Regions from separate parts of the Streptosporangium heterodermiicola genome, predicted to be linked through region 3. Evidence: riboswitches for the same ligand, from Rfam matches in the RefSeq annotation. Region 3 holds a riboswitch; each other region holds the start of a gene.
The links. Region 3 has a riboswitch for cyclic di-AMP ahead of ACSC1Q_RS13335 (hypothetical protein). Riboswitches for the same ligand answer to the same signal wherever they lie in the genome.

Region 1: it holds a riboswitch for cyclic di-AMP, as region 3 does, so the genes downstream of both, ACSC1Q_RS19365 (C40 family peptidase) here and ACSC1Q_RS13335 (hypothetical protein) in region 3, are expected to answer to the same signal.
Region 2: it holds a riboswitch for cyclic di-AMP, as region 3 does, so the genes downstream of both, ACSC1Q_RS02935 (C40 family peptidase) here and ACSC1Q_RS13335 (hypothetical protein) in region 3, are expected to answer to the same signal.
Region 4: it holds a riboswitch for cyclic di-AMP, as region 3 does, so the genes downstream of both, ACSC1Q_RS05690 (CHAP domain-containing protein) here and ACSC1Q_RS13335 (hypothetical protein) in region 3, are expected to answer to the same signal.

What each region holds. Positions count from the first base shown of each region.
Region 1 covers NZ_JBPJSR010000008.1:197,099-201,169, forward strand. Annotated here, with positions in the region: gene serA (phosphoglycerate dehydrogenase) at 1-1,351, shown strand, start outside; gene ACSC1Q_RS19365 (C40 family peptidase) at 1,849-2,457, opposite strand; cyclic di-AMP (ydaO/yuaA leader) riboswitch at 2,445-2,678, opposite strand; gene ACSC1Q_RS19370 (3-isopropylmalate dehydrogenase) at 2,819-3,865, shown strand; gene ACSC1Q_RS19375 (branched-chain amino acid aminotransferase) at 4,039-4,071, shown strand, end outside.
Region 2 covers NZ_JBPJSR010000001.1:728,661-732,731, forward strand. Annotated here, with positions in the region: gene ACSC1Q_RS02925 (M48 family metallopeptidase) at 1-340, opposite strand, end outside; gene ACSC1Q_RS02930 (hypothetical protein) at 337-1,179, opposite strand; gene ACSC1Q_RS02935 (C40 family peptidase) at 1,406-1,825, opposite strand; cyclic di-AMP (ydaO/yuaA leader) riboswitch at 2,055-2,214, opposite strand; gene ACSC1Q_RS02940 (hypothetical protein) at 2,563-2,736, opposite strand; gene ACSC1Q_RS02945 (C40 family peptidase) at 2,825-3,781, opposite strand; gene ACSC1Q_RS02950 (hypothetical protein) at 4,003-4,071, opposite strand, start outside.
Region 3 covers NZ_JBPJSR010000005.1:221,018-225,088, reverse strand. Annotated here, with positions in the region: gene ACSC1Q_RS13340 (alpha/beta fold hydrolase) at 1-818, opposite strand, end outside; gene ACSC1Q_RS13335 (hypothetical protein) at 975-1,802, opposite strand; cyclic di-AMP (ydaO/yuaA leader) riboswitch at 2,063-2,213, opposite strand; gene ACSC1Q_RS13330 (DUF4253 domain-containing protein) at 2,556-3,446, opposite strand; gene ACSC1Q_RS13325 (IclR family transcriptional regulator) at 3,704-4,071, shown strand, end outside.
Region 4 covers NZ_JBPJSR010000002.1:416,756-420,826, forward strand. Annotated here, with positions in the region: gene ACSC1Q_RS05685 (ABC transporter substrate-binding protein) at 1-825, opposite strand, end outside; gene ACSC1Q_RS05690 (CHAP domain-containing protein) at 1,539-2,231, opposite strand; cyclic di-AMP (ydaO/yuaA leader) riboswitch at 2,250-2,388, opposite strand; gene ACSC1Q_RS05695 (hypothetical protein) at 3,200-4,071, shown strand, end outside.

The DNA of each region.
Region 1 (4,071 bases), on a different contig from region 3:
CGTGGAGGCCGCCACCAAGGCCGGTGTCATGGTCGTCAACGCGCCGACCTCCAACATCACCAGCGCCGCCGAGCACACCGTCGCCCTCATCCTCGCCTCCGCCCGCAACGTCGCCCAGGCGCACTCCGCGCTCAAGGGCGGCGAGTGGAAGCGCTCGAAGTACACCGGCGTGGAGCTCGACGAGAAGGTCGTCGCGATCCTCGGCCTCGGCAAGATCGGCCAGTTGGTCGCGCAGCGCCTCCAGCCGTTCGGCGTCGAGCTGATCGCCTACGACCCCTACCTGCAGCCGGCCCGCGCCGCGCAGATGGGCGTCCGGCTGGTCTCGCTGGAGGAGGCCCTGAGCGAGGCCGACTTCATCACCGTGCACCTGCCCAAGTCGAAGGAGACCATCGGTCTCATCGGCGACAGGGAGCTCCACACGGTCAAGCCGAACGTCCGCCTCATCAACGTCGCCCGCGGCGGCATCATCGACGAGAACGCCCTCTACTCCGCGATCAAGGAGGGCCGCGTCGCCGGCGCCGGCATCGACGTGTTCCCGAAGGAGCCGGTCACCGACAGCCCGCTCTTCGAGCTCGACCAGGTCGTCGTCACCCCGCACCTCGGCGCCTCCACCCACGAGGCCCAGGAGAAGGCCGGCACCCAGGTCGCGCGCAGCGTGAAGCTCGCGCTCGCCGGGGAGTTCGTGCCGGACGCGGTCAACGTCCAGGGCGGCGCCGTCGCCGAGGACGTCAAGCCGGGCCTGCCGCTGGCCGAGAAGCTCGGCCGGGTGTTCACCGCCCTCGCGGGCGAGGTCGCCACCAAGCTCGACGTCGAGGTGCGCGGCGAGATCGCCTCCCACGACGTCCGCGTGCTGGAGCTGGCCGCGCTCAAGGGCGTCTTCACCGACGTGGTCGAGGACTCGGTCACCTACGTCAACGCCCCGCTGCTGGCCAAGGACCGCGGCGTGTCGGTCGAGCTGATCACCAGCTCCGAGAGCCCCGACTGGCGCAACGTCGTGACGGTCCGCGGCGTCCTCGCCGACGGCCGCGCGATCTCGGTCTCCGGCACCCTGGCCGGGCCGAGGCAGATCACGAAGATCGTCGAGGTCAACGGCTACCAGATGGAGATCGAGCCGACCGACCACCTGTCGTTCTTCACCTACACCGACCGCCCCGGCATCGTCGGCGTGGTCGGCCGCATCCTCGGCGACCACTCGATCAACATCGCCTCGATGCAGGTGGCCCGTGACGTCAAGGGCGGCAAGGCGCTCATCGCGCTCACCGTCGACACCGCCATCCCGGCCGAGGTGATCGACCAGATCGGCTCGGAGATCGGCGCCGACAGCGGCCGCTCGGTCGACCTGGCCGACTAGCCGGAAAAGCCCAGGTGGCCGCCACCCCGGAGACCGGGGCGGCGGCCACCTCTCGTCTCAGCATGTGAGAAGTGTGTACGCCGGACGAGACGGTGTTTCCACCGCCGGGTAACCTGGAGTGAAATGCGCCAGGTTCTCGTAATTCCTACCTGCCGCGGCGAGGCCTGACAGGGGCAGGCCGGCGACTCGCCGCGGTGTCGTGGCGCGTGCCGGCTCCAAGCCCCCGCCGCCGGTCCGTGATCCGGACCCGCGACATCAGGCCTGGTCGGAGTCCCGACCGGAGTCTCGACCACCTTCCTTGCTGGCATGCGACCGAGACGAGATTCGCCATGTACGACATGTATCCCTGGAACCGTCCCGACGAGACCGAGGACGAGGCCGCCGACGCGCTCCAGACCGCTCTGGACCGCAGGGACAACGGTGGTGTCCCCACCCGCTGAACCCGTTCTCGCCGCCGGGGTCTCCACTGTCTCCCGGCGGTGATCCGCCGGCGTGTCTCATCCGCCGGTCACGGTCTCGGTCGCGAGCTCGACCCGCTTGGCCAGCTGAACACCCTGCGGGTCGGGGCGCACCGCGCCGGCGAAGGACTCGCGGCGCCAGGAGTCGAGTTTCTCCTCCTTGACCACGTCGCCGGTCTGCGGGGCGTGCACCATGTAGCCGGGTTTCGTGATCATGCCGACGTGGCCGAGGCCGCTGAAGAAGACCAGGTCACCGGGCTTGAGATTCTTCCAGGCGATCTTCTTGGAGAAGGCGGCGTACTGGTCGTTGGTGACGCGGGGGAGCTTGATCCCGGCGGCGCCGTAGGCGCGGAGCACCAGGCCGGAGCAGTCGAAGCCGCCGTGGCCGGTGCCGCCCCAGACGTAGGGCGTTCCCTGCTTGGACAGGGCCCACTTCACGGCTTTCTGCCAGGCGGGCCTGACGGCCACGGCCTTCAGGGCCTCTCTCAGCGCGGGGGTGTTGAGCGCGGCGGGCCCGGGGGCGGGGGGCGGGGAGGCGGCCAGGGCGGCGGGTGAGGTCGCGCACACCGCGGCGCCGACGACGATCATGGAGGCGGAGATGGACAGGACGCGGGGGAGAACTGTGCCGGACAGGATGATTCCTTCCATAAGGCCGGCCGGGTGAGCTGTCGGGCTCGGGCGTGGAGGCCGCCCTACGGCGCGAGAACGCGCTGATTCGCCCCAAGGAATCCACCTGACGACGGCCGGGAACGGCGCTCCGGGGGAGGAGCGGGGTTCCCGAGGCCAGGTAGATCCCGTAAAGAGTGGTTCCCCGGCTCCGTGCGGGCCCGGTAAGGGGATGGCCCGTACGGATTAGGCATTGATGTGAATGGGAGGACCATAACCAAACCTCACGAAACGGTCAATAGGAAGCAAAAATGGACAAAACGATCAGGGGGTCCGACGGGCGAGCGTGTCCGGAGGATGAGACCGTTGTTCGATCACCGAGACGGACCGGTAAGGTGCCTGCATGGATTCGCGTAACATTCGCCTGGCGGTCATCCCCGGGGACGGAATCGGAGTCGAGGTCGTCACCGAGGGGCTGAAGGTCCTCGAAGCGGTCGGCACGAAGGTGGAGACCACCACCTACGACCTCGGCGCCAAGCGCTACCACGAGACCGGCGAGACCCTGCCCGACACGGTCCTCGACGAGCTGCGCGGATACGACGCGATCCTGCTCGGCGCGGTCGGCGACCCCAGCGTGCCCCCGGGCATCCTGGAGCGCGACCTGCTGCTCAAGCTCCGCTTCCGGCTCGACCACTACGTGAACCTCCGCCCGGTCAAGCTCTTCCCCGGCGTCGAGACGCCGCTGGGCAGGGCCCGCCCCGAGGACATCGACATGATCGTCGTCCGCGAGGGCACCGAGGGTCCGTACGCCGGCGCGGGTGGCGTCATGCGCCGGGGCACGCCGCACGAGATCGCCACCCAGGAGTCTCTGAACACCGCGTACGGCGTCGAGCGCGTCGTGCGCTACGCCTTCGACAAGGCGCAGGGCCGCCCCCGCGGGAAGCTGACCCTGGTCCACAAGACCAACGTGCTCACCTACGCCGGTGACCTCTGGGCCCGCACCTTCGACCGCGTCGGCCTGGAGTATCCCGACGTCCAGACCGACTACTGCCACGTCGACGCGGCCTCGATGTTCTTCGTCAGCCAGCCCGAGCGCTTCGACGTGATCGTCACCGACAACCTCTTCGGCGACATCCTCACCGACATCGGCGCGGCGATCGCCGGTGGCATCGGCCTCGCGGCGAGCGGCAACGTCAACCCCGACCGCACCGCGCCGAGCATGTTCGAGCCGGTTCACGGCAGCGCCCCCGACATCGCGGGCCAGGGCAAGGCCGACCCGACCGCCACGATCCTGTCGATCGCCATGCTCCTCGATCACCTGGGCCTGGCCGCCGAGGCCGCCAGGGTCGAGCGGGCCGTCGCCGACGACCTGGTCGAGCGGCTGACCGGCCGGGCCGGCCGGACCACCCGCGAGATCGGCGACGACATCACCGCCCGAGTAGCCGGCTGAGGAAGCCGCCCTCCTCGACCCCGACGCGCCTGGCGGCTCACCCGAGCCGCCAGGCGCGTTTTTGTTTCTCCAGCAGTGCCGGTTTTCGGCATGGATGGAGTAGTTTCCCGTTACCCGGTCCGACGCAGAATGGACCCAAGGGTAAGCCAGACACCAAGAGAAGGATCCGTGCGATGACCACCGCTCAGAAGCTCAGCTTCGACGTG
Region 2 (4,071 bases), on a different contig from region 3:
CCAGCACGCCGAGGAGCGCCCGCAGCCACCACGGCCCCGGCAGCCGGTCGGCGAGCCGCGCGCCCAGCGGGGTGGCCACCAGCACCCCCGCCACGAGCAGCGTCAGGCCGAGCGACAGGTAACCGGGAAGGCTGACCAGCGCGTCGAACGTCTCGGACCTGGTGATCTGCTCGGCGGTGAAGTCGCGGGCCGGATCGGGAACGACGGCCGGGGCCCCCTCGGGCAGCGCCCTCCAGGGCGTGGTGAACGCCACGACCGCCAGCGTGACCACCCCCAGCACGGCCAGCGCCCACCCCGCCGACCGCACGCCCGAGGGCGTGTCCGTCGTGCTCAGCGTCACGTGAGTTCCTTCCTGAGGTAGTCGCGCCAGGCTCCGGTGAACTCGGCCACCGTCAGGCCGAGCGTGCTCCCGACATCGCTACCGTAGAGCCTCACCAGCGCCTTCTCCCCGAAGCGCTCCGCGACGAACCTGCAGGCGAGCCACGCCTCCTCGTACGCCTGCGCGAGCCTCGGCGCGCCGGGGGCGAAGTCGGCCGGGCCGGGGAGCCTGGCGGGCAGGACGCCCGAGCGCACCTCGGCGGCCAGCTCGGCGGCGGCCGTGCGCACCGCGATCCCGGCGTCGCGGTAGCCCGCGTAGTCGGCGAAGCCCTCCGACAGCCACATCGGCACCCGGCCGCCGCGGGTCGCGCCGGTGGCCACGTGGGCGAGCTCGTGGGTGATCACCACGTCCCTGCCGGTCTCGGTGAGCCTGGCGTACCCCGACGGCAGGACGATCACCCGGTCCGCGATCGCCATCGCGGCCAGTCCGTGGGTGCTCCCGGCCCCGGCGAGCGTCGCGGCCTCGGCGTCGGTGGCGGGGAAGAGGATCACCGCGGGGACCGGCCCCCAGATCGCCGCGATCGTCGCGCGGGCCCGGTCGGCCCTCGCCGCCAGATCCCGCAGGACGGCGGCGGGGACGCCGTGCCCGACCACGAGGGAGTGCTCGCCCCCGACGATGACCGCGGCGCCCGGCCACAGGTCGCGAGGGGACGTCCTGGCGCCGTACGAGAGGTGGGAGGCGGGGGTGGGCGGGAGCGGTGCGGCTCCGGCCAGGAGGGGTCCCGTCCCGGCGAACGGACCGGCGCTCATCAGCGCCAGCATCCCGGCGAGCACGGCGCGGCGCCCTTTCGGGACGGACATACGAGCCGATGGTACTCGAACGACATGGAACGGCCCCGGCCCTCCCGCGGGAGGGCCGGGGCCGCTTTTCCGTGCTCAGACAGGCGCTCGGGGCTTGGACAGGTGCTCACGCGCGGATCCCGGATCCCGGATGCCGTACTCACGCCCGGAACCCAGGACTCACGCACGGAACCCGGGCCCGTACGGAGCCTTGGCTCACGCGCGGGTCCCGGGTTCCGGGCGGGGCTCAGGCCCCGGGCCGTACCGCTCCGGCGAAGGCGGACCTGTAGTAGCCCGCCAGCCTCACGACACGGACCGTCTTGCCGCTGCTCGGTGAGTGGACCATCCTGCCCTTGCCGACGTACATGCCGACATGGCCCTTTCCACTGAAGAACAGCAGGTCACCGGGGTGCAACTTGCTCCACGAGACCTTCTTCCTGATCGACCTGTACTGGCTGTGCGTGATCCTGGGAAGGGACACGCCCGCCTTCCGCCAGGCGTATCGGACGAGCCCCGAGCAGTCGAACGCTCCGGGGCCGGAGGCTCCCCACCGGTACGGATCGCCGATCTGCTTCTTGGCCGCCGAGACCGCCTTGCCGGCCCGGACCTTCTGCAGTGCCGCCCTGGTCTTGCTCTTGGCCTTGGTCTTGGACACGGTCTTGGACACGGTCCCGGCCTGAGGGGCGGTCTTCGTGGTGCTCTCGGCCTTCTCGGAAACACCGGCCGCGCTGTTGACCAGTATCTCCGGGGGGCCGTCAGCCGCCGCCTGCGCCGCCGTGGGCCCCAGGGTGACCGCTCCGGCTGAGGCGGTCAGGGTGAGGGCGATGCCGCCGAGGGAAAGGCGGAAAAGGCGTGACAGACGGGGGTTGTGCGGGGTGGTAGACAGGATTTCTCCTTGGGACTTCCACTGATGCCTACCGGGTTAGCTGACGGGTTCGGGCTTGGAAGATGCCCTACGGCGCAAATGCGCCGATTCACCCCTGGCCACGCTGTGCTGGGCCTTTTGGGTCCCCGGTTCCATGCCTCCTGGCTGCATGGATTCGGCGGGCCGCCGTGATGAGCCCTGCCCCCGGCTGGGGGCACGGCGGCCGATTGGATTTCTATAGGGACACCGGCCCGAAGACCGACATTCGCCGCGACGGCGTGGCTTGCACGTCGCGACGCCAGAAGTTACCCCGATCTCCAACTTTCGGCAAAGCATTCGCCAAATCGGATGCCCGGCCAGTCCTATTGATCTTCCCGTTACCCCTGCTTAATGGCTATTTATGCTATTGAGATATGACTCTCGTCACACGAACGGAACCACTCCGACAAATAGCAATTTTTGTAATATTCATCACATCTTCCCGATCGAGGTTTGAACCTCGCGGATGGACCGATCCAGGGCGACCCGGCCGGGCGGTCTCAGCGCCTGACACGCGTGCAGGCGCCGTAGATCGACTGCCGGAAATCCACCTCGGTGATCTCGAACCCGGCGGCGTCGGGCATCGGTTCGAGCAGCCACCCGAAGGTGCCGTACCCGGTGCGCGGATGCTCGGCGTGGTCGTCGCGCGTGCTCGCAGGACAGGAAGCGCTCAAGGGCGGAGAGCCCGTCCTCGCGAGATGCGCCCCTCCGGCGCGAGGCGGGCCGGGACGGCCCGGGAAGGCCGGGGCCCGCCACACGGGGTCAGGGGCGGACGGCTCCGACGATGCGACGGCCGTAGGCGGACAGCGGGACGACCTTGACGACGTCGCCGGTCTGCGGGGCGTGCACGATCTGGCCGTTGCCCGCGTACATGCTGACGTGGCCGAGACCCTCGCTGAAGATGAGGTCGCCCGGCTGGAGCTCGCTCAGCGAGACCTTGCGGCTCGCGCCCCAGCTCCACTGCTCCCAGGTCGTGCGGGGGAGGCTGACCCCCCCGCTGCGCCAGGCGCCCTGGACCAGGCCGGAGCAGTCCCAGCCGCCGGGGCCCGTGCCACCGTACTGGTAGGGCTTGCCGACCTGGGCGAAGGCGAACTGCAGGGCGGCGCGGGCGTTGCCCGAGGCGGAACCGCTGTACTGGATCCCGGAGCTCTCGGGGTTGCCCGTCTTGAAGACGTTGAGCTCGCGCAGGATCTTCGTCTGGGCCCTGACCATCTTGTCGGCCTTGGTCTTCTCCTCGGCCAGGTCGTCACGCGTCTCGTCGGCCTCGGCGAGCGCGTCCTTGGCCTGGTCCCGGCTGGTCCGCAGCGCCTTGGTGGCCTCGTCGAAGGCGCTCAGGGACTGGGCGCGGGAGGTGGACATCTGGTCGGCGGCGGCCAGGCCGCTCAGCAGGGCGCCGGGGTCGGTCTGGTAGATCATGCCTTCCCAGCCGTTGACCACGCCGACCTGGTAGGTGCTGACGGCCATCGTGACGAGCTCCTTGCGCAGCCCGGCGACCTGGTCGTTCTGGCGGGTCAGGTTCTCGTTGAGCGTGCGGTACTTCTTCCTGGCCCGCTTCCACTTCTCCGAGGCCTGGTTGTACTTCTCGACGACCTGGTCGGCCTGCTCGTTGAGCTTCTCCAGCTTCTTCTTGGCCTGGGCGAGTGTCGGCTTCGGCTCGGCGAACGCTCCGCTCACCGGCAGCATCAGCAACGCGAGCGCGAGCCCGGCCGCCACCGGCATCCGAATCAGTCCAACCGGCAAACCCGCCACGGCCACGTCAACGCCTCCCGACTGCACCAGACCTGCGGCGAATAGTACAGAAGAAGTAATGATTGACTCACCTTTTTGCCGGGTTTGCTCCTTAATCGCAGGTGGAAACCTTGACCCGGACCCGGCCCCGGGGGAGACGGGCCCGGCCCGCCCCCGTCACGGGAGGCGGCCCGGCCCGAGTCCCGATCGCGCTACCCGCAGGTGGCGACGTCGCAGATCTTGGCGGTCATCTTCCTGGCGTCGCGCAACTGGACGGTCCA
Region 3 (4,071 bases):
TCGACGAAGGCGGGCCAGAGCTCGGCGGGCAGGTCGTGGCCCATGCCCGGGAAGGTGATCAGCCGGGCGCCGGGGATCGCGTCGGCCGTGGCGATCCCGGCGGGCAGCGGGACGAGCGGGTCGTCCTCCCCGTGCAGCACGAGAGCCGGGACCGCGAGCTCCTTGAGCCGGGGCGCGCGGTCGCCGGAGGCCATGATCGCGGCCACCTGCCTGGCCGTGCCCGCCGGGTCGTACGACCGGTCGTAGCCCAGCCCGGCGATCTCGGCGTTCCACTCCCGGTCGAACGGGTAGCCGGGCGAGCCGACTGCCGCGCAGTTGTCGAGGGCCCGCCGGATCGCGCTCTCGCGGTCGGGCGTGAAGGCCGGCATGAGCACGTCGGGGTCGGTCAGCAGGGCAGCCCCCGGGCTCGGGGTGGACATGATCGAGGTGAGGCTGCGCACCCGGTGCGGGTGGCGGATCGCGAGTGACTGCGCGATCATCCCGCCCATCGAGAGGCCGACCACGTGAGCCGTGTCCCAGCCGAGCGCGTCGAGCAGCCCGGCGGAGTCGTCGGCCATGTCGCCCAGCAGGTAGGGGACCTCTCCGCTCCCGTCGAGGGCGGGCGTCCCCGCCTCGCCCAGGTGGGTGCTCTCGCCGCTGTCGCGGTTGTCGAAACGCACCACGTGGTACCCGCGATCCGCGAGCAGCGCGCAGAACCTCTCGTCCCACTGGATCATCTGGCAACCGAGGCCCGTGATCAGCAGGAGGGGCCGGGCCCCCGGGAAGCCGAAGGTTTCGTAGGCGATCTCGATGCCGTTCGCCGGGGCCCGCAGAGTCATGGCGCTCCTACCGTCCTTGCTGGTTACGCGGGACAGAATGCCATTCGGGGGAAAGCCGGCCACCGGCGGGGTGGGATCTCCCCCGGGAGGGCCATGGCCGGGGCCCCGCCAAAGAGAGTCGGAGCGGGGGAACTCCGGCGGGGCGCGACCTCCGGCTCAGTTCTTCCCGGCGCCGATCCCGGCGGCGCGGGCGCCGGCGACGGCCACGCCCGCCGGGGTGTGCAGGGAGGCGGGCTCGACCATGACCTTGGGCTTGCCGGCCCACGGCCGCACCGCGGCGCTCGCCAGCTGGGTCTGCACGCCTATGCCCAGTTCCTGGGCCTTGGCGAAGACGACCGTCGGGGGCTTGGCCGGGCTGTTGTCCCTGCGGCTCCAGGCGCCGGTGGAGAACGCGACGGGGTGGTTCTTGATCCCCGTACCGCCGCCCCACTTGGTGACCACGTACTTGATGTCGATGTGGCCCATGCCGCCGTTGCCGTCCACGCCGAGCGTGCCGGCGTTGAACGTTCCACCGGTCAGGTCGGCGAAGGTCTTGGCGTCGATGTCGATCATGATGCCCTGGTTCGAGGGCGAGCCGGGACCGCGGTCGCCGACGAAGAACTTGGCCTTCTTGCCCTTGTAGATGAGGTAGCCCTCGGTGAGCAGGGGCCAGCTCGGGCTGGCGATCATGCCCTTCTGCATCGGCCTGCCGCTCGCGGGCAGACCGGTGTCACCGGCCCGGCCGGAGGAGTCGTCCCAGAAGTAGGAGGCCGTGGTCGCGCCCTGGAGGAGGACGGTCTCGGCACTGGCCTTCGCCACGCCGACCTCGGGGTCGGCGGTGGCGGCGAAGCAGGTGGTGGCGGGCAGCGCCAGGGCGACACCGGCGGAGGCGAGGACGCTCGCACCGACCAGGGCGGCGGCCGCGAGACGCTTGCCGCGAGGATTGTCGTTCTGCCAGGTGGACTTGCTCAGGCCGTTCTTGTGCATACCAAAGAAGGGGCGCATGGAGAAAAGGCTCTTTCGCGAGGGAACGGGGCAGCCATGTGCGACACACCGAAGGGGGTGCACTGGCGGGGACGCGCTCGTCGGAAAAGGGGGCGTAGCCGGAATCTCAGGCAATCGCTACGCGGAGCACGATCTGGAAGCTGCCGCGATCGGGGCGGCGAGAGGGTCGGGGGGACGGGGGATGTCGGGGGGAAGAAAAGTCAGGTGGTCGGCACGGACACGGGGTGCACCGACGTGGTGACGCGGTGATCCATGAGGGGATCTCCTCTCCATCTCGTCTACCGGGTTAGCTGACGGGTTCGGGCGGTGGAGTTGCCCTATCGCCGCGCGGTCGCGGCGGATTCACCCCGGAAAAGTGGTTCCCCGGCTCCGGAGCCCGTAGGGGCCCTCGGGATTCGACGTCGGCCGGCCGCTCCCTCTTGTGAAGGGCAGGTCGCCTACCGATAACTGTGGACACTACCCACCAAAACCGGACAAAGCAAAGCAAACACCATGAAAACCCCAGAAGATCTACCTACAACCTTCAAGGAAGCCTCATCGATCGCCCCATCAGGCCAACAACCGTCCTACCAGCACGGATGTCTCCCCCATGTCGAGGATCGCCTCCGGAACCCCGCCCCGGCCCCGTTTCCGGGCCTCATCCCGGGACGTCGCGCCCACGGGTCCCGTACGGGGGGAATCACGCCTCGCGGGTCGAGCCCACACCGGCCGATCCCCGTCCCGGGACACCACGCCCGCCGGGCCCCGCCCCGTTCAGTCCCACCAGAACGACCAGGCGTTCCTGCCCTTGATCTGCTCGGCGTAGTCGATGAGGTTCCCCGCCCCCTGGATGATGCTGTCGGGGCAGAACGTCCAGTGCTCAGCGGCGACGTGCAGGGCGTGCTCCGAGGTCGTCGGGGGCGCGGCGACGCTGAGGTCGAGGGTGTTGAAGCCCATCCCGACCACCCGTACCCCGAACCTGTCCTCCCAGCTCCGCACGACGGCCGCGAGCGGGACCATCCACTCGTTGTGGTTCAGGGCGCCCTGCCAGCCCATGACGGCGAGGGCGTCGGCCCCGCGCTCGACCGCGACGAGCCCGAGCGGGGTCCTGCGCTCGGCCACCAGACCGGCGTACCAGTCGGCGACCACGCCGGGATCGGCGGCGAGCCTGCCCGAGGGGGCCGGTCCCGGACACTCGGGACCGAAGGGGTCGAGCAGCTCCAGCTGGTCGGCGTTGGCCCTGGCGATCCAGTCGGACCACACCTCGGCCATGAACGCGGCGGCGTGGTAGTTGTCGATCTGCCCGGCCGTGTCCGGGGCGATCTGGCCGGCCGACCAGGGCTGGACGGAGTCCTCAAGCAGCACCGGCCACAGGCCCGACCGCTCGTGCTGGGCCCTCAGCCGGGCCCAGTACTCGCCGGAGACCGCCACCTCGCTGAGCCAGAACGCCGGACGGCGACGGACGGCGAGCTGAGCGTAACCGGGGTCGGGCCACACCACGTCCCCCGGCGGCAGCTCCACCGAGAGCCTCCTGCCCGCGCCCTCCCCGGTCCCGTCGCCGCCCTCGCTCCCGTCTGCCCTGTCGGCTCCGTTGGCCCTGTCGGCTTCGTCGGCGAACAGCTGGCCCAGAACTGGCGGAAGTCGCTCGCTCTCGCAATCGCTCATCTCTACCGATCCGATCCTGACCACGGACCAATTTTGGCCTGTCAACCACCCCGAGGGACAGTTCTGCCCTGGTCCAGGCAAAAATTATCGGTATCGCGGAGAACGGAACCGGGTGGGTACCCACCCTCCGCCGCCCTGCCCGGCTGTACGCGATTTGTTGTGCAGTGCAGAACGTTGTGCTGCAAAGTCGCCATGGAGCGGCGTACTCGCCTACCTTGACCAGGTATTCGATTGCCGGATCACAATGGGAATCCGCGATGAGTGAGCCCGCTCCCGAACGCAACCAGTCCGCCTCGCTCCGACGCGCCCTCGCCGTTCTCGCGCACGTGCGCGACCACGCGGGCGCGGGCCACGGCCTGTCGCTCACCCGGCTCGCCGAGGCGCTCGGCCTGTCCAAGAGCACGGTGCTCCGGCTGACCGCCCCGCTCATCGAGGCCAGGCTCCTGGAGCGCGACCGCAGGAGCGGCGCCTACCGGCTGGGCAGCGGCGCCCTGCGCCTCGGGCAGGCCTACCTCTCCACCCTCGACCTGCGGACGGTCGCCGCCGAGGAGTCGCACCGCCTGATGGCGGAGGCCAGGGAGACCGTCCACCTCGTGGTCTACGACCCGCCCGACGTGGTCTACAT
Region 4 (4,071 bases), on a different contig from region 3:
GCCGAGCTTGGCGGTCAGGCCCGCCTCGCTGAAGCTCTTCACCGTGTCGAAGGAGGTCTTGATGGCCGGGTTGGTCTCGATGACGAGCTGGTTCTTCTGGTCGAAGTAGGCGACGTTGCCGTTCTTCGGCGCCTCCTGCGACAGGATCACGTTGTAGAGGGTGTTGGGGCCGTCGAGGAACTTCGGGTCACCCTTGCCGGGGTTGGCCGCCTTGAACTTCTCGCCGATCGCCTTGAAGGCGTTCCAGTCCGGCCAGAGCTTGCCGACCTCCTCGCGCCCGGTGGGCAGGCCCGCCTTCTCGAACAGGTCCTTGCGGTAGCACATGGTCATGCCGCCGATGTCGGTGCCCAGGGCGAAGAGCTTGTTGTCGGCGTTGATGCCGTTGTCCCACTTCGCCGCGGGGAAGTCGGCCTTGCGGCTGTCCAGCCCGTACTCGGCGAGGTCGGTGAAGAACTGCGGGCGGGCCTTCATGAGGCCCATCGCGCCCTCGTCCAGGGCGATGATGTCGGCCGCGCCGCTGTTGGCCTGCAGGCGCTGTAGCAGCTGCGGGAGGTAGACGTCCTCGAACCGGTCGGTCAGGTTCTGGTACTTGACCTGGATGTTCGGGTGCGCCGCGTTCCACGTCTCCACGGCCTTGTCGTAGCCGAAGTTCTCGCCGCCGCCGAAGGTGTGCACGGTGATGGTCACCGGCTCGGCCGCCGCGGCGGAGCCGCCGTTCGCGGCGGGCGTGGCGGGCTCGCTGGAGCTGCACGACGTGACGGCCAGGGCGGTGGCCGCCATGACCGCGACGGCGGCGAGCCTGCCGTGCCGCTTGTTGTTCAACATTCCGGACCCCTCTCAGGTGGTCGCCCGAATCATTGGGAGGCGACATCGCGGACCGGTCCCCGACAAACGCGGTCCTCGTGACGAGGTCGTTCCTCAATGTGCTTTGGGAGCGCTCCCACGAAGAGTGGACGATGGGCAACCGGGACGTCAATATGCCGAAACTCAACCGTTACATCCGGCCGTTTTAGGCAGGACTATTGGTACCAAACCTGCACAAAGATCTCATCAAGATGATTGGGAGCGCTCCCATCTCACGGACATACAGTCGGGGCATTTCGTGTCCGCGCGGGGGCGGGGGACGCCGATCGGGGTCGAGGGTGGCTCCCTCGGCGGGCGCCCGCTGAGGGCTGTCAAGAGGGTGTCAGGAGGGGGTCGGGGAGGGCGGCGAGGGACCCCGGCCACCGGAGCCGGGCCGGGGGAGGGGGCGAGGAGACGCCATCGGAGCCAGGGGAGGGGGGGACGTTCCCGGGGAGGGACGAGGGGGGAGGTGCGGAACGCTCCCGGAAGTCGGGAGAGGGGGACACGTAACGCTCCCGGGATCGGGCGAGGGGGCGCGGGACGCTCCCGGGGGGAGGGGGGACGCGGAACGCTCCCGGGGGCGTCGCCTGTTCGGGCGACGCCCCCGGGAGCGTGTGGACCGGGCCGCCGTTCACCGGCGGGGGGCCGGGACGCCCGCGCCGCAGGGGAGGACGGGTGCGGGTGGCGGGGGCGGGTCAGTTGGAGTAGACGGGGTAGCCGTAGCCGACGACCTGGGAGACGGGCCGGACGCGCTGCTCGACGTCGCCGTTGCCGGTGTTGCCCTCGATCGTGGTGATCGTGCCGTCCCCGTTGTCCTTCTTCACGAAGCCGACGTGGTCGATGCCGTCGATGGTCTTGCCGCCGGCCCAGTCGAAGTAGACGACGGCGCCGGGGGTGGGGATGGTGCCCCAGTGCCCGTTGTTCTTGAACCACTTGGCGTGGGCCACGGTGTAGGCGTCCCAGCCCATGGTGGGGCGGATGCCGGCCATCTCGCCGACCCAGGAGACGAACATCGCGCACCAGGGGGCGTTGGCGTAGTCGTACACGGTACTGCCGCCGTCGCGGGCGAGGGTCTCCTTGGCCCGGGGGCTCGACATGTACCAGGAGTGGAACTTGGTGCCGCCGCCCTGGGCGTTCTCGCGGACGCCGATCTGCTTGGAGGCGATGTCCAGGACCTTCGCCGCGGAGACCTTGGGGAGCCTCTCGGCCACGATCTGCAGGGGGGTCTTCGCGACCTTGGAGGCCTGCGCCTGGGTGTCGACGGGCGGGGCGTTCACGACGCCGTGGCCGTCGGCCAGTGCGGTGCCGGTGGTGCCGGTCGCCAGGGCGACGCACGCGCCCATGATGGCGCATGCCGCGCGGGGAGTGGAGATGAGGCGATGGGTCATACGGGGGTTCGACTCCTTGCTTCGCTTCCATTCCGCCTACCGGGTTAGCTGACGGGTTCGGGCTGGGAAGTGCCCTACGGCGCACAGGTGCGCTGATTCACCCCAGGAACGTGGTTCCCCGGTTCCGCAGACCTCGCGGATTCGGCGGCCGTGCTCACCGTCGGCGGAAAGGTCTCCGCCGGGTGGGACACGGTCGGGCAATGTGACGGCAATGCACAGACCTGGATAGACCTAGGCAATTGCCATGAATAGGACGAAGGTACGTCAGGGGGACAGACGATTACAAGTAGGACATATTGCCCTGGCTTGGGAATACGTCCGAACCGGGGAGGTGTTGCACGGTGCCGTCCGACTGAGGGGTGGGGTGAGGCGGCCCCGGCCACGCCCCTCCCCGGCGGGGCGGGAGGACACCCCGCCGGGACCGGGACCCCCTGTCTCCACGGCGATCCGGATTTTCCGGACCCGCCCGCGAGTTGCCGGCCGGAGGGGGCTGTGACGCACGGGTGAGGCTCCGGCCGGGGGGTGACGCACTCGGTCAAGTATCGAACAGGTTTTCGATGGTAAAAAGTATTCGGATGGTAGGGGTTCTCCCATGAAGGGCCGGAGCCGACGTGCCGGATCCGGCTGCTCCGGGCCCGTGTCCAGAAGAGTTTTCGCAGCTCAGGGACGCGGCAGAGGGAGGCGGGCAGGCCTCGCCGCCCGGAAGGTAAAGAGACGCGCTCGACGGGGCTCCGCGGCCCCGCGAAGGTAAAGGTGTCGGGCAAAGGAACGCGCTTTCCCCCAGGCCTCGTCGCGCACGCGGGTAAAGACCGGACGATCATCATCAAGCGCGCGTGGTCGGCTGTTCACCCGCAGTTCCCGGGCGCTTAAGGACACCGGGTTAGGTTGTGGCAGTCGTGAACGGGTCATCGCCCGGCGTGGAGGACGGCCGAGACCACGCGCGGGATCAGGGTTCGGCCGTTGCCTGGGTGGAGTCACCGCTGCAGATGCTCTGCGCGGTGGAGGCCCACCACGCCGGGCTGCTCGGCGCCCGCAGCCATCTCGTGCCCAGGGCGAAACTCCGCCCGCTGGCCGTGACGGGCCGCGAGCTGGGCCGTCTCACCCTGCCGAGCGGGCTGGAGCTCACCGCGGCCAGGCCGGACATGCCCCGGCCGCGCCGGGGGGAGACCTGGGTGGTGGGCGACGCCTTCTCCGGCAAGGTCCAGTTCCGCTGGCTCACCGCGCTCCCCGGCCGGATCGTGATCGTCGACGACGGGCTCGCCACCATCAGGCTCCTGGAACTGCTCACCGGCAGGCTGGGAACACCCTTGCTGCGGGCGAGGGCGAAGGTCGGAAGGCTCAGGACCGCCCTCGGCGCGGCGGCCGGGCTCAGGCTGCGCGCCGCCGCCCGCTCGGGACGGCTGTCGATCTTCACCGCGCTGCCCGTGCCCCCCGACCTGGCGAAGGCCGTACGCGCCGGGGGAGCCGAGCTGGTCACCCACGACTTCGCCTGGCTGCGGTCCCAGCCGCTGCGCGCGCCCCGCCCCGAGGAGCGCACCGTCGTCCTCGGCACCTCGCTGGTCCGCAACGGCCTGATCCACCGCGACCGCTACTTCACCTGGCTCGCCGGGCTCGGTTCGGCCGGTCCGGTGGCCTACTTCCCGCACCGCCGCGAGGATCCCGACGATCTCGTCCGGGTCGGGGAGCAGCCGGGGATCACCGTCTACGACGGCGGGACCCCCGCCGAGATGACCCTGCGCGGGCTCGCCGCCGAGCAGCGGGTGCTCAGCCTGCCGTCCACCGCGGTCACCTCCCTGCGAGTCCTGCTCTCGGCCAGGGGTGTCGCCGTGGAGACGGTGGA